2 regions of the Clostridium sp. LIBA-8553 genome follow, and region 2 is predicted to be linked to the other one. Evidence: a T-box and tRNA genes for the amino acid it is inferred to sense, from the RefSeq annotation. Region 2 holds a T-box; the other holds one or more tRNA genes.

Region 1 (7,425 bases), 160 kb from region 2:
AAAAACACCACCAGAATTAGCTGCTGATATAATTGAAGAAGGAATTCTTATGACTGGTGGAGGAGCTTTACTAAATGGTTTAGATAAATTCATTGAGCAAAGAACTGGTGTTAAGGTTAATGTAGCAGAAGATGCTGTAAGATGCGTAGCTGAGGGAACTGGAAAGGTTCTTAAATCTTTCGAAAAAATAAACTTAAGTATGGACGATTTAGAAGTAAAATTAATTGATGAATAAAATTAACCATATATCTCTTAATATTAAGAGATATATGGTTAATTTTTTTTTGTGCTTAAATAATAAGCGTGTATCAAAGCATCAACGATAACTTTAGCCATGTCTAAGATGAAGCTTAATCTAATAGGTCTACTAGTAAATAAATCTATATTTTCAGATGAATCAACTATTGCAATAATAGAAGTGTCGCCAACGCTTCTAAGAGTTTTTCCAACACCTTTTCCAGGGTGTATTGGTTCGTTTCTAGTATGAATTTCTCCAATAGATTTTGAATCTCCTAAACAGGCATCTATAGCTACTATTTTATATCCAGGATAATTTTTTAATATTTCAGTTATTTTTTTATCGAGATTAAGTGCATGTATAGGAGATTCAAGTGTTCCAAATACATTTAAGGGAAAGAATTTTTCTTTTAATAGAGTCCCAACTAGAGGTCCTAAACAATCACCTATACATTTATCTGTACCTATACATACTATTAATGTTTTTTCATCTATATAATCTTTTAAAAAATTTGAAATTTCATAATATGCTAAATAATGTTCGTAATAAGTTTTTATTTTTTTCAAGGCTTCACCCCCTGATTAATTATATGAAGGGATAATTAGAAATATTAAAGAGAAGTATAAAAAAGATTTTAGGTGGCAATTATTAAAAGAGGAGGTGAATGTATTAATGAATAGAGGGGTTTTAAGTTTTTTAATACTTTTTTTTACTACAATTACAATGGGGATTATGTTGTACCTTGTTAATTTAAATTTTGAACACAATCAAAAATTTGAAGTTAATAGGATAGAAGAAGAAAGCAAGAATTATTTAGATGAAAACAGTAATAAAAATAAAGAGTATAATAAAATTGAAGAAAAAAAAGAAAAAGAAGATAATAATAATAAATTGGATGAAAATAATAATTATGATGCAAAAGAAAGAGATATTTTTGATGAGTATGAATCTGAAATAGAAAAAAAAGAAGAGGCTATAGAAGAAAAAATTGAAGAGTCTGTAAAGGAGATTGAGAAAAATAAAGGTAATAAAGGTAAGGATAATTTTAATGTAGAGAGTTCTTTGGAAGAAGAAAGCGAAGAGGTTTTTAAAATGGATAAATTCTCAATTCCAAAAAAAATAGCAAAATCGGATAAATTTAAACTAATATCTATAGCTAAAAATTTATCTATATCAGACTATGGAATATTATTAGAGCACATTAAAAGAAGCGATGAGCTTGATGCTGCGGTTGATATATTTAGAATCTTAAAGGATAAATTGGAAGAGAAAGAATACAAGGAAATGAAAGATATATTGAGTCCATATATAAATATTGAATTGATTGAAGAAAATATACAATTAAAAAAGAAGTAAATAAAAGATATATTGAGAAAATCGAAAATAACTTAACATAATTGCTGGAAATGACCTGAAATTGAGTTTGAAATAAAAAGCATAACAATATATACTAAGTCTTGTCGATTGGCGATGAGCCAAAACGACAAAGAAAAACAATAAATGTGCTGGTGTGGCTCAATTGGCAGAGCAGCTGACTTGTAATCAGCAGGTTATCGGTTCAAGTCCGATCATCAGCTCCATAAGTGGTGGAATTCCCGAGTGGCCAAAGGGGGCAGACTGTAAATCTGTTGTCGGACGACTTCGAAGGTTCGAATCCTTCTTCCACCACCAATAAGGTCGCATAGCTCAGCTGGGAGAGCACCTGCCTTACAAGCAGGGGGTCACAGGTTCGATCCCTGTTGCGACCACCATTAAAAATTAATAAATGTGCTGGTGTGGCTCAATTGGCAGAGCAGCTGACTTGTAATCAGCAGGTTATCGGTTCAAGTCCGATCATCAGCTCCACATGTGGTGGAATTCCCGAGTGGCCAAAGGGGGCAGACTGTAAATCTGTTGTCGGACGACTTCGAAGGTTCGAATCCTTCTTCCACCACCATTTATTTAAAACAAAATATTGATATGCTGGTGTGGCTCAATTGGCAGAGCAGCTGACTTGTAATCAGCAGGTTATCGGTTCAAGTCCGATCATCAGCTCCATATGTGGTGGAATTCCCGAGTGGCCAAAGGGGGCAGACTGTAAATCTGTTGTCGGACGACTTCGAAGGTTCGAATCCTTCTTCCACCACCAGCAAGAGACACTTGAGAATAGTGTCTCTTTGTTTAAAATAATATCTTAATAAAATAGAATATTTAGTATTTATATACTCTTATCCAGAGAGGTGGAGGGAAAAAGGCCCTATGAAACCCGGCAACCAGTGAGAAGTCACCACGGTGCCAATTCCGGTAAAGAATTTTCTTTACAAGATGAGAGAAGATAAATTTAGTGTATAACTAGAATCTCTTCTTAAATCTTTTAAAGGTTTAGAAGAGATTTTTTTGTTAATAAAATATATCTTAAAAGCGCGCATTAAGATATATAACTTTTTTAAATAAAAGATTAAAGATATTATTTTAGATAGTTGGAAAGAATAATTTAATGAATAATTAAAAAAACAGGGTTGAAATAAATAAAAAGTGAAAGGGGTGAATCGGCTATCTTATTTAAGATAGTAAGATAGCGTTATAGCCATGAGAAGATTATTTACATCAGAATCAGTTACTGAAGGACATCCAGATAAAATATGTGACCAAATTTCAGATGCAGTTTTAGATGCTATATTTGAAAAAGATCCAAATGCAAGAGTTGCTTGCGAAACAGCTGTTACTACAGGATTAGTAATGGTAATGGGAGAAATAACAACTAACTGTTATGTTGATATTCCTAAAATAGCTAGAGAAACTATAAAAAACATAGGATATGATAGAGCCAAGTATGGTTTCGACTGTGAAACTTGTTCAGTTATGACTACAATAGATGAGCAATCATCAGACATAGCTATGGGAGTTGATGAAGCTCTAGAATCAAGAGCTGGTGAAAAAATAGATATAGACGCAGTAGGAGCAGGAGACCAAGGAATGATGTTTGGTTTTGCTACTAATGAAACTGAAGAATATATGCCAGCACCAATTGCTATGGCTCATAGATTATCAAGAAGATTAACAGAAGTAAGAAAGAACGGAACTTTACCTTACTTAAGACCAGACGGAAAAACACAAGTTACTGTTGAATATGAAAATGATAAACCAGTTAGAATAGATGCAATAGTAATTTCAACACAACATGGTCCAGAAGTATCTCAAGAGCAAATACAAGCTGATTTAATGGAACATGTTATAAAAGCTGTTATACCAGCAGAGTTATTAGATGAAAATACTAAGTATTACATAAATCCAACAGGAAGATTCGTTATCGGTGGACCTCAAGGTGATGCTGGATTAACAGGAAGAAAGATCATAGTTGATACTTATGGTGGATATGGAAGACACGGTGGTGGTGCTTTCTCAGGAAAAGATCCAACTAAGGTTGATAGATCAGCTGCATATGCTGCTAGATGGGTGGCTAAAAACTTAGTTGCTGCAGGCGTGGCAGATAAATTAGAAGTTCAAGTTGCGTATGCTATTGGTGTTGCTAGACCAGTATCAATTATAGTAGATACTTTCGGAACTGGAAAAGTATCAGATGAAGAAATAGTTAATATAATAAATAAAGTATTTGATTTAAGACCAGGTGCTATAATAAGAGACCTAGACTTAAGAAGACCTATCTATAAGCAAACAGCTGCTTATGGACATTTTGGAAGAACAGACTTAGATCTTCCATGGGAAAAATTAGATAAAGTTGAGGAAATAAAAAAATACCTTTAATACAAATAAAAGCTTAGGATGTTCTTCCTAAGCTTTTTAATTTTTATAGAATTTATTTTATAATATATTTAAATATTTAAAATTAAGAAATAAAAACACTTTGGTATCCCAAAGTGTTTTTTTATTAAGCTTTATGAACTAATTTTCCATTAACTATTACATATTTTATATCTATGTTTTCATCAAAAAGAATTAAGTCGGCGTCGTAACCTTCTTTAATTAGTCCTTTTCTATCAGCAACTTTGCAATGTTTAGCACCATTGAAAGTAGCCATTTTTATAACTTCATTAAGTGAATAATCAGTGTTGTTAAAGATATTTTTAACTGCCACATCTAGAGTTAATATTGATCCTGCTAAAGATCCACTTAATAGTCTTGCAGCTCCATCTTTAACTTCAACATCTTGACCACCTAAAGAATACATTCCATCAGGCATACAGCAAGCCATCATGGCATCAGTTATTAATAAAACTTTATCTGTTCCTTTTTGTTTGTATGCAACTCTTAAACTTGGGTATGATATATGAATACCATCTGAGATTGTTTCTGTAGTTATTTCACTATCAAAAACAGCACCTACAACCCCAGGTTCTCTATGAGTGAATGGTGTCATGGCATTAAATAAGTGAGTAGCATGAGAACATCCACATTTTATTCCTTCCATAGCTTCTTCATAAGTAGCTTTTGTGTGTCCCATTGAAACAACGATACCTTTTTCACTTAAGAATTTAGTAAGTTCTTTAGCACCATCTACTTCTGGAGCAAGAGTTATTGAAACAACGTCATCTTCATTTTCTCCAACTAACTTATAGAAGTTTTCCTTTGTTGGAGGTATTAAGAAGTCTGGGTTTTGAGCTCCGATAGCACTTGGGCTTATGAATGGTCCTTCTAAGTGAGCTCCTAAAACATTAGCTCCATCTGTACCTTCAGTTTTTGCTTTATGGATAGCTTCCATTGATTTGCACACATCTTCAGCAGCTACTGTCATTGTTGTTGGTAAGAATGAAGTAGTACCATGTTTAACTATAACTTTTGAAATTTCATTAATAGCTTCATAAGTACCATCCATAGTATCGTGTCCGCCAGCTCCATGTATATGAACATCTATAAATCCAGGAGATACATAAAGTCCTTGTCCATCTAGTATTTCACAATTAGTTTCTTCTTTTGGGTTTATAGCTTTAATCTTTCCATTTTCTAATAGTATATTTCCAGGTTCAATTCTATCTAAATATACTATGTTACAATTTTTTATTAACATACGAATCACCTTCCTCATAATAATCTTAAGATTTAAATTTGACTAAGTCAATAAAATGAGCTTCATGATTTAAAATAAATAATTGTGATATAATTAATAGTAATAATAATTTAAGAGAAACCTTTTAGGAGGTAATATGGAAGCATTAAATGGAATAGTTGAAAGTATAGTATTTAAAAGCTCTGATACAGGGTATACAGTTATAAAGTTTAGAGAAAATAATAATATTCATACGGCAGTTGGTGTATTACCACATGTGAGAGAAGGACAAAATTTAAAACTTTCAGGAAGTTGGGTTAATCATTCTCAGTTTGGAAAGCAGTTTAAGGTGGAAGAATGTGAAGAGATATTGCCGACTTCGAAGGATGGAATAGAGAAGTATTTATCTTCTGGAATAATACAAGGAATAGGTCCAGTCACAGCTAAAAAGATAGTAAATACATTTGGAGAAGATACGCTTAATATTTTAGATAATAGTATAGAAAGATTAAAAGAAATAGAGGGAATTGGTAAGAAAAAGTTAGAGACAATAATTGAATCTTATCAAGAGCAGAGAGAGCTAAAAAATATAACTATATTTTTACAAACTCACGGATTAAGCGTAAATCAATGCTTAAAAATTTATAAAAAATATGGTTCTAGTTCAGTTGAGACAGTTAAGAATAATCCTTACGTACTTTGTGATGAAATTTCAGGAATAGGATTTAAAACATCTGATAAAATAGCTAGAAGTTTAGGAGTAGAGATTGATTCTCATTTTAGAATTCAAAGTGGTATAAGATATGTAATAAATGAATTTTGTGCAAATGGGCATACTTTCATGCCTAAGGATGAACTTATAAAGGAAGCAAGCAATGTGTTAACTGTAAGTGGAGATATAATAGAAGAAAATATAAAGAATGCAGCTTTAGATAGAAAAATAAAGTTAGAGAAGGTTAATAATAAAGAAGGTGTTTTCACAATACCTAACTATTATTGTGAACTTGGAATAACTAATAGAATTTTAACCTTAGCTATAAGCAATTTTCAAAATATAAATGTAGATGTAGATCACTTAATAGCTCAGTTTGAAAATAAAAATAATATAACTTTTGCAGAATCTCAGAAAGATGCTATAATAAGTGCTTTTCAAAATGGAATAGAGATAATAACTGGGGGACCAGGAACAGGAAAAACTACTATAATAAAGTGTATAATTGAAATTTTTGAAACTTGCGGATTAAAAGTTCTTTTGGGAGCACCTACTGGAAGAGCTGCAAAGAGAATGAGTGAGTCTACAGGAAAAGAAGCAACGACAATACATAGAATGCTTGATATGGGAGTTTTTGAAAAAGAAGAAAGTGTTTTTGTCACGAATACAGAAGAACATTCATTAGAAGCAGATGTAGTAATAATAGATGAGGCATCCATGATTGATATAACACTTATGAATGCTTTGCTTAAATCTATTAAAGTTGGAACTAGACTTATAATAGTTGGTGATGTTGATCAGCTTCCATCAGTAGGGGCTGGAAATGTTTTAAATGACTTTATAGAGAGTGGATTTACTAAGGTTGTACGTTTAAAAGAAATTTTCAGACAGGGAAAAGAAAGTATGATTGTTGTGAATGCACATAAAATAAATAAGGGAGAAATGCCTAAATTAAATGAAAAAGGTACTGATTTCTTTTTTATAAAAAATGATATTCAAGAAGGAATATTAAATACAATAATAGATTTAATAAACACTAGATTGCCTAAGTTTAATTCAAATTGGGATAAGTTAAAAAGTATTCAGGTTTTAGTTCCTATGAAAAAAGGTGTTTTAGGAGTTACAAATTTAAATGAAAAAATACAAAGTGTCTTAAATCCAAAAGCTCCATATAAAAAGGAAAAAGAGTTTAGAAGTATGATATTTAGAGAGGGAGACAAGGTTATGCAAATAAAAAATAACTACTCTCTAAAGTGGACTAGAATAGCTGGAAAAGGGGAACATGAAGGTGCTGGAGTATTTAATGGAGATATGGGATTTATAGAAAGCATAGATTTAGAAGGGAAAAAATTATCTATAATATTTGATGATGAAAGAAAAGTTATTTATGATTTTATGTATTTAGATGAATTAGATTTAGCCTACGCAATTACTATACATAAAAGTCAAGGAAGTGAGTTCCCAGTAGTAATAATACCAGCTTATATGGGA
Region 2 (7,425 bases):
ATGCTTCAATTAAATGAAAGTGGTGCCTTTGGAATTTTAGAACCAAGTGTTGAATGTGAGGATATTAGTGAGGATGTTGATTTAATTATAATACCAGGCCTAGCTTTTGATATAAATGGTAATAGATTAGGATATGGTGGTGGATTTTATGATAGATTTTTAAGAAAATATCCTAATAGTAAGAGAGTAGCTTTATGTTATGATTTTCAAATTTTTGATGAAATTCCACATGAATTCTTTGATGAAAAGGTTGATTTAATAATAAGTGAAGAAAAAATTATTAGCTTAGAAAAAGTCAAATAATAAAATAGTATTTTCAATAATTTTAATTTATTGATAATAAATTTTGGTTGTGTCAAAATTAAAAGAAATAGAATTTTGAGGTGGTATAAGATATGAAATTTGAAGAGTTTAAATATGAAAGACCTAATATAGAAAAAGACAGGGAAAACATTAGAGTTTTCATAAAAGATTTAGAAAATGCGAAAGACTTTGATGAAGCTAAGAAAGTCATAGGCAAAATAAATAAAATAAGAAATAATACGGCAACTATGATGGCTTTATCAGAGGTTAGACATACAATAAACACTGAAAATGAATTTTATAATGAGGAAAGTGATTTCTGGGATGAAAATTCACCTCTTATAGAAGAAATAAATAATGAATTTTATAAAGCATTAATTGATTCGTCTTTTAAAGATGAAATAGGTGCTTATTATGGAGAAACTATAATAAAAGAAGCTGAGTATTCTCAAAAAAGTTTTTCTAAAGAAGTAATAGAGGATATGCAACTTGAAAATAAATTAGGTAGCCAATATCAAAAGCTTATTGCTTCTGCAAAAATCGAGTTTGATGGAGAAGAAAGAACATTAGCACAACTAGCTCCTTTTGTGACATCACCAGATAGAGATGTTAGAAAAAGAGCTTCAGAAGCTAAATATAATTTTTTTGTTAAACATGAAAATGAAATTGATGAAATCTTTGATAAGCTTGTAAAGGTAAGAACTAAAATAGCTAAAAAACTTGGTTATAATAACTTTGTGGAATTAGGCTATGTAAGAATGAGAAGATATGACTATAATAAAGAAATGGTTGAAAACTTTAGAAAGCAAGTTGAAGAATTCATAGTTCCTATAGATACTAAGTTGTATAAGAGACAAGCTAAAAGACTAGGACTTGATACATTAAAATATTATGATGAAAAATTTGAGTTTTTAAGTGGAAATCCAACACCAAAGGGAGATTCAAAATGGATTGTTGAAAATGCTAAGGTGATGTATTCAGAACTTTCAAAAGAAACTAAGGAATTTTTTGATTTCATGGTTGATAATGACTTAATGGACTTAGTTGCTAAGAAAGGAAAAGCTGCTGGAGGATATTGTACTAATTTCCCTAATTATAAAGCACCATTTATATTCTCAAATTTTAATGGAACAGCTGGTGATGTAGATGTATTAACTCATGAAGCTGGACATGCGTTCCAAAACTTTAGAAGTTCTTGGATAGAAATGCAAGAATGCCAATGGCCAACTATGGAAAGTTGTGAAATTCATTCAATGAGTATGGAATTCTTTACTTGGCCTTGGATGTATTTATTCTTTAAAGAAGATACAGACAAATATAAATTCTATCATTTAGGAGATGCCATTAAATTTATTCCTTACGGAGTAACAGTGGATGAATTCCAACACTTTGTATATGAAAATCCAGAAGCTACACCAAAGGAAAGAAAAGATGCGTGGAGAAGAATAGAGAAAAAATATCTTCCACACAAAAACTATGATGAATGTGATTTCTTAGAAAGAGGTGGTTGGTGGTTCCAACAAAATCACATATTCCTATCACCATTCTATTATATCGATTATACATTAGCTCAAATATGTGCACTTCAATTTTGGAAAAAAGATAGAGAAAACCATGAAAAGGCATGGGCAGATTATTTAAATCTTTGTAATATAGGTGGAACAAAAACATTTCTAGGATTATTAAAATACGCTAACTTAAAATCACCATTTGAAAACGGATGTGTCGAAAGTATAGTTGGAGTAGTAGATGAGTATCTAGAAGGCATAGATGATAGCAAATTTTAATATGTAATAAATCAAAAAAGAACTTGGAATAAATTATCCAAGTTCTTTTTGTTTAACTAAGTCTTTTACAGATTTGAAAGTTCTTAGTTTTCTTTGTTAGCTATTTCAAGAACTATTCTGTTTATGAAGTCAGCTAAAGGCATAGCACCTTCTTCACCGTTCTTTCTACTTCTTACAGAAACTTCTTTGTTTTCAGCTTCTTTTTCTCCAACAACTAAGATGTAAGGAGATCTTTCTAATCTAGCTTCTCTTATTTTGTATCCTATTTTTTCAGCTCTATGGTCAGCTTCAACTCTAACGCCTCTTCTTCTTAATTCCTCAACAACTTCGTTAGCGTAATCAGCATATTTGTCTGATAGAGGAAGAACTTTAGCTTGAACTGGAGCTATCCAAGTTGGAAGAGCACCTGCATATTTTTCTATAAGCATTGCTAGTGTTCTTTCATAACATCCAATTGAACTTCTGTGAATGATGTAAGGACGTTTCTTTTCTCCATCTTTATCGATGTAGTACATTCCAAATCTTTCAGCTAAAGCGAAGTCTATTTGGATAGTGATGATTGTATCTTCTTTTCCATGAACGTTCTTGAATTGGATATCAAGTTTTGGACCATAGAAAGCAGCTTCATCATCAGCTTCAGTAAAGTCTATATTTAAGTGATTTAATATTTCTCTCATTATATTTTGAGTATTTTCCCAAGCTTCAGGATCGTTGATGTATTTATCAGTATTATTTGGATCCCATTTTGAGAATCTGTAAGTGATATCATCAGCTATTCCTAAAGTAGTCATAACATATTTAACTAAGTCAACAGTGTTTTTGAATTCATCTTCTAATTGCTCTGGAGTACATACTATATGTCCATCAGCAAGAGTGAATTGTCTTACTCTTATAAGACCATGCATTTCTCCTGAAGCTTCGTTTCTGAATAGAGTTGAAGTTTCAGCGAATCTTACAGGTAAGTCTCTATAACTATGTTGAGTTGAGTTATATATTGCATATTGGAATGGGCAAGTCATTGGTCTTAAAGCGAATACCTCACTATCGTGTTCTTCATCGCCTAAAACGAACATACCATCTTTATAGTGATCCCAGTGTCCTGATATTTTGTAAAGATCACTCTTAGCCATTAAAGGAGTTTTAGTTAAAACATATCCTCTTCTTTCTTCTTCGTCTTCTATCCATCTTTGAAGAGTTTGAATTATTCTAGCTCCTTTTGGCATTAATAGAGGAAGACCTTGACCTACATTTTCATCAGTAGTGAATATTCCAAGTTCTCTACCTAATTTGTTATGGTCTCTTTTCTTAGCTTCTTCTAAAGCTTCTAAATAAGCATCTAGCTCAGCTTTTTTAGGGAAAGCAGTACCATATACTCTTGAAAGCATTTTGTTCTTTTCGTCACCTTTCCAGTAAGCACCAGTGGATCTTAATAACTTAACTGCTTTCATTGGTTTAACAGCCATTAAGTGAGGTCCAGCACAAAGGTCTACGAAATCACCTATTTGATAGAATGAAATTATTTCGCCTTCTGGAAGCTCATTTATAAGTTCAACTTTGTAAGGTTCATCCTTCATAAGATCTAAAGCTTCATTTCTAGGAAGTTCAAATCTCTTTATTTCAGGATTTTCTTTTATTATTTTTTTCATTTCCTCTTCTAATTTATTTAATTGATCAGCAGAGAATGGTTTCTCAGTATCAAAGTCATAATAGAATCCATTGTCTATTGATGGTCCTATAGCTAATTTATCGTTAGGGAATAATCTTTTAACTGCAGCTGCTAATACATGAGAAGCAGTGTGGTTAAAAGCATGTTGACCTTCTTTAGAATCGAAAGTACAGATTTCTAATGAAGAATCTTCATTAACTATAAATCTTAAGTCCTCAACTTTTCCATTTACTATACCGCAACAAGCGTTTCTAGCTAAACCTTGGCTTATGCTTTGAGCTATTTCGAAAACTGATAGTCCAGCTTCAACTTCTTTAATTGAACCATCTTTAAGTGTAATTTTTATCATATCAATTTCTCCTTTCAAAATTATGTTTTTCATATAGTTTTTTATCATTCATATAAAATAAAAAACTCTCGTCTCTTTCCTAATCAGAAAAGGGACGAGAGTGTATATTCCCGTGGTTCCACCCAAATTGTACTTTAGTAATATTAAATAAAGTACCACTTAAATTAATCGTAACGTGATTATAACGGACTGGATTAGAGTCACTCAGAGGTAGTCTTCAACTAATTCCATTTAAAAGTACTTACAGCTAATGTACCCTCTCTCTGAAAATGTACCAAAGTTTACTCGTCTCTTCATTGTGTTAATAGATTTATAATATTTACTTTAGATTATAAGTTTATTGGTTTTGTATGTCAATGGATAAAACAATAAAATAAAACTTAATTAAAAATCTTTAGAATTTAAAAAATATAAGCACAATTTAGTATTTCAATATTATATAATCAAAGTCATACAATTGATACATTTAAATTAAAGTTTATAGAGAATAATTTACAAAAAAATACTTGAAATAGAGTTTGAAAAATATTATAATTAAAACATAGTTTTGCAGGTGTGGCGGAATTGGCAGACGCACTAGACTTAGGATCTAGCGCCTACGGCGTGGGGGTTCGACTCCCTTCACCTGCACCACTAAGCGGGTGTAGTTCAATGGTAGAACACCAGCCTTCCAAGCTGGATACCCGGGTTCGATTCCCGGTACCCGCTCCAATTAAATATGCGGGAGTGACTCAATGGTAGAGTGTCACCTTGCCAAGGTGAAAGTTGCGGGTTCGAGTCCCGTCTTCCGCTCCACTTATGCGGGTGTAGTTCAATGGTAGAACACCAGCCTTCCAAGCTGGATACCCGGGTTCGATTCCCGGTACCCGCTCCATTTTTTTTAGTTTAACTGTAAAATTATTTAAAAAAACACAATATGCACCATTAGCTCAGTTGGTAGAGCACCTGACTCTTAATCAGGGAGTCCAGGGTTCGAATCCCTGATGGTGCACCAAGCATCGATTTATAATCGATGCTTTTTTATTTTACAATAGATTTTTAGGAGACTTCATAATTTTATTGAAGTCTTTTTTATTGAAATTAAATTTCTATAGTTTGATTAGTAAATATAATTTTTAGCATATTAATATTTTTCTGGTAATAAACATATAAGGGGATATAATTAATTAAATAGTAATCTACAAAATATGTAATTAGTTTGTAGATAATTAAGTTCTGAAGAAATATTATTTTTAGTTAAAGTAAAATGATATTATAAATTAAAATTAGAGGATAAAAAGAAAGAGGGAATTAGAATGATTAGAGGTGATAAAGGGTTAAATATTGTGTTTACTGGAGATAGTATAACTCATGGACCACTTCATACTAAAGGATATAGAAGTTATACAGAACATTTTAGAGAAAGATTAAAAGAGAAATTTAAAAACGAGAATATTATGGTTTTTAATACTGGGGTGTCAGGAGCTACAACTAGAGACATAATAAATGACTTTCATATCTGTGTTAATATATACGATCCAGATATTGTTTTTATAATGCTTGGAATGAATGATTCATCAAATCAAATAGTTTCTTTAGAAGAGTATAGAAGCAATATAATAGAACTTATTAATAAAGTTAGAGAATTTGGGGCAATACCAATTCTTCAAACAAGTAATACAATAAAAATGGATTTAAGTAGGAAAAGTCTTAAATTTTATATGGAGGTTATTAGAGAGATTGCTAGTGAAAAGAATGTAATGTTGATGGATCATTATAGTCATTGGGAGGAACTAGAAAAAGAGAATCCTAATCTTAAAAATGAGCTTCTTAATGATTTAATACATCCTAATGAAAAAGGGCATTTAGAAATAGTTAAATTTATTTTTAAGGAATTAGATATTTTTGATGAAGATAGTTATACCTGCAATTTAAGTTATCCAATAAAAGTAGAAAATGACTTGGGAAGGAGAGTTGATACTACTTATTATCCTAGTTATGAAGGGGTAGAGGGAAAGAAAAGTTTGGTAAGTTATAAGATAGAGAAAATGTTTAGTGGAGATTTTATAGATAAATCAAAGGATTTAAATAAAGTTAGTAATTTAGAAAAGGGATCTATAGTTTCAAGGTTTAAAGTTGAAAATAATAGAAATAATCAAACAATATTAAGTTTTTTTGATTCAAGAGATGATGATAGTAATCTTATTTTAGCTATAAATAATGGGAAAATTCATTTCTCAGTTAGAGAGAAGGGGGTTTTTTCAATAAATATAACTACTTCAAAAGGTGGATATAATGATGGAATGTGGCATACTCTTGCAATAGATGTAAGGGATCATGGAACAAAAATATATGTAGATGGAGAATTAATTAATAGTAAATTGAATAAAGGATTTTTTAAGAACATAAGTAATGCAAATTCCTTTAATATAGGACGAAATCTAGATAATAAAGATTATGAAGAAGGGTTCTATTATGGACATATATCTTATATTGATATATATGAGGAAAATTTATCTCAGGAAGAATTAATTAAGTCTACTAAAGAAAATTTCAATGATAATTTAGAATCTATGACAAACTTAATAAATGAAGATGAAAAGGGAGTATGGGTATTTTGGGGAGATAGAGATACAACTGGCAAAGGAAATACCTTTGGTTATAAAAACTATGTTGAATATGTAGAAGAAAGAATTAGGTGGGAATTAAATGATGGAAGCATAAATAAGAGAGAAAGGTTTATGATTAACTCTGGTATAGAAGAGGCTAATTCAGAGTATTTAATGAATAATTTTGAATATTTAGTATCAAAATACAATCCTAAAGCTGTTTTTATTATGATTGGAGGATATGAAAAAATTACTCCAGAAGAATTTAAACAGAATTTAATTCATATAATAGGCAAAATTAAAAGTATAAACTCCATACCTGTTTTGCAAAGTCCAATAAAAAATGAAAGAAATATAGAGGAATATATAAAAGCTATAAGAGAGGTTGCTAAGGAAGAAGAAATATTGTTAATAGATCATTATAAATATTGGTATAAATTAAGTAAAGGTCAAGAATTACTTCAAAAATCATGGCTAGTAGAAGGAAGTCCTAATCATAGGGGACATTTAGAAATTGCTAAGAAGATTTTGAAGGATTTAAGAATCTATAATTATAATAGTTTAACATGTGGGTTTACAATAGAAACACCATGGGATAAATCACTTTAAGATGTTAAAAGTTAGTTGTTTAAAGTAATTAGTAATTATAAAAAAATTAGTTAGAATGCAAAATAAGGGGATAAAATTTTAACTTGTTTAAAAAAAGAAAAAGATAGCTTTATTTCATGAGGA

The links. A T-box is a leader RNA that pairs with one kind of tRNA and senses whether it is charged. The one in region 2 lies ahead of thrS (threonine--tRNA ligase), so its partner is inferred to be a tRNA-Thr.
Region 1: it encodes a tRNA-Thr, which carries the amino acid that the T-box ahead of thrS (threonine--tRNA ligase) is inferred to sense. The anticodon was not compared.

Annotation. Positions count from the first base shown of each region.
Region 1 is NZ_CM173489.1:2,954,225-2,961,649, reverse strand. It holds gene mreB (rod shape-determining protein MreB) at 1-235, shown strand, start outside; gene yyaC (spore protease YyaC) at 274-804, opposite strand; gene AC2JAQ_RS13245 (hypothetical protein) at 911-1,594, shown strand; tRNA gene AC2JAQ_RS13240 (tRNA-Thr) at 1,743-1,818, shown strand; tRNA gene AC2JAQ_RS13235 (tRNA-Tyr) at 1,824-1,909, shown strand; tRNA gene AC2JAQ_RS13230 (tRNA-Val) at 1,914-1,989, shown strand; tRNA gene AC2JAQ_RS13225 (tRNA-Thr) at 2,008-2,083, shown strand; tRNA gene AC2JAQ_RS13220 (tRNA-Tyr) at 2,089-2,174, shown strand; tRNA gene AC2JAQ_RS13215 (tRNA-Thr) at 2,200-2,275, shown strand; tRNA gene AC2JAQ_RS13210 (tRNA-Tyr) at 2,281-2,366, shown strand; SAM riboswitch class I at 2,443-2,549, shown strand; gene metK (methionine adenosyltransferase) at 2,807-3,982, shown strand; gene nagA (N-acetylglucosamine-6-phosphate deacetylase) at 4,107-5,243, opposite strand; gene recD2 (SF1B family DNA helicase RecD2) at 5,380-7,425, shown strand, end outside.
Region 2 is NZ_CM173489.1:3,114,703-3,122,127, reverse strand. It holds gene AC2JAQ_RS14115 (5-formyltetrahydrofolate cyclo-ligase) at 1-303, shown strand, start outside; gene AC2JAQ_RS14110 (M3 family oligoendopeptidase) at 396-2,090, shown strand; gene thrS (threonine--tRNA ligase) at 2,174-4,105, opposite strand; T-box leader at 4,193-4,411, opposite strand; tRNA gene AC2JAQ_RS14100 (tRNA-Leu) at 4,655-4,738, shown strand; tRNA gene AC2JAQ_RS14095 (tRNA-Gly) at 4,743-4,816, shown strand; tRNA gene AC2JAQ_RS14090 (tRNA-Gly) at 4,826-4,900, shown strand; tRNA gene AC2JAQ_RS14085 (tRNA-Gly) at 4,906-4,979, shown strand; tRNA gene AC2JAQ_RS14080 (tRNA-Lys) at 5,024-5,099, shown strand; gene AC2JAQ_RS14075 (GDSL-type esterase/lipase family protein) at 5,401-7,302, shown strand.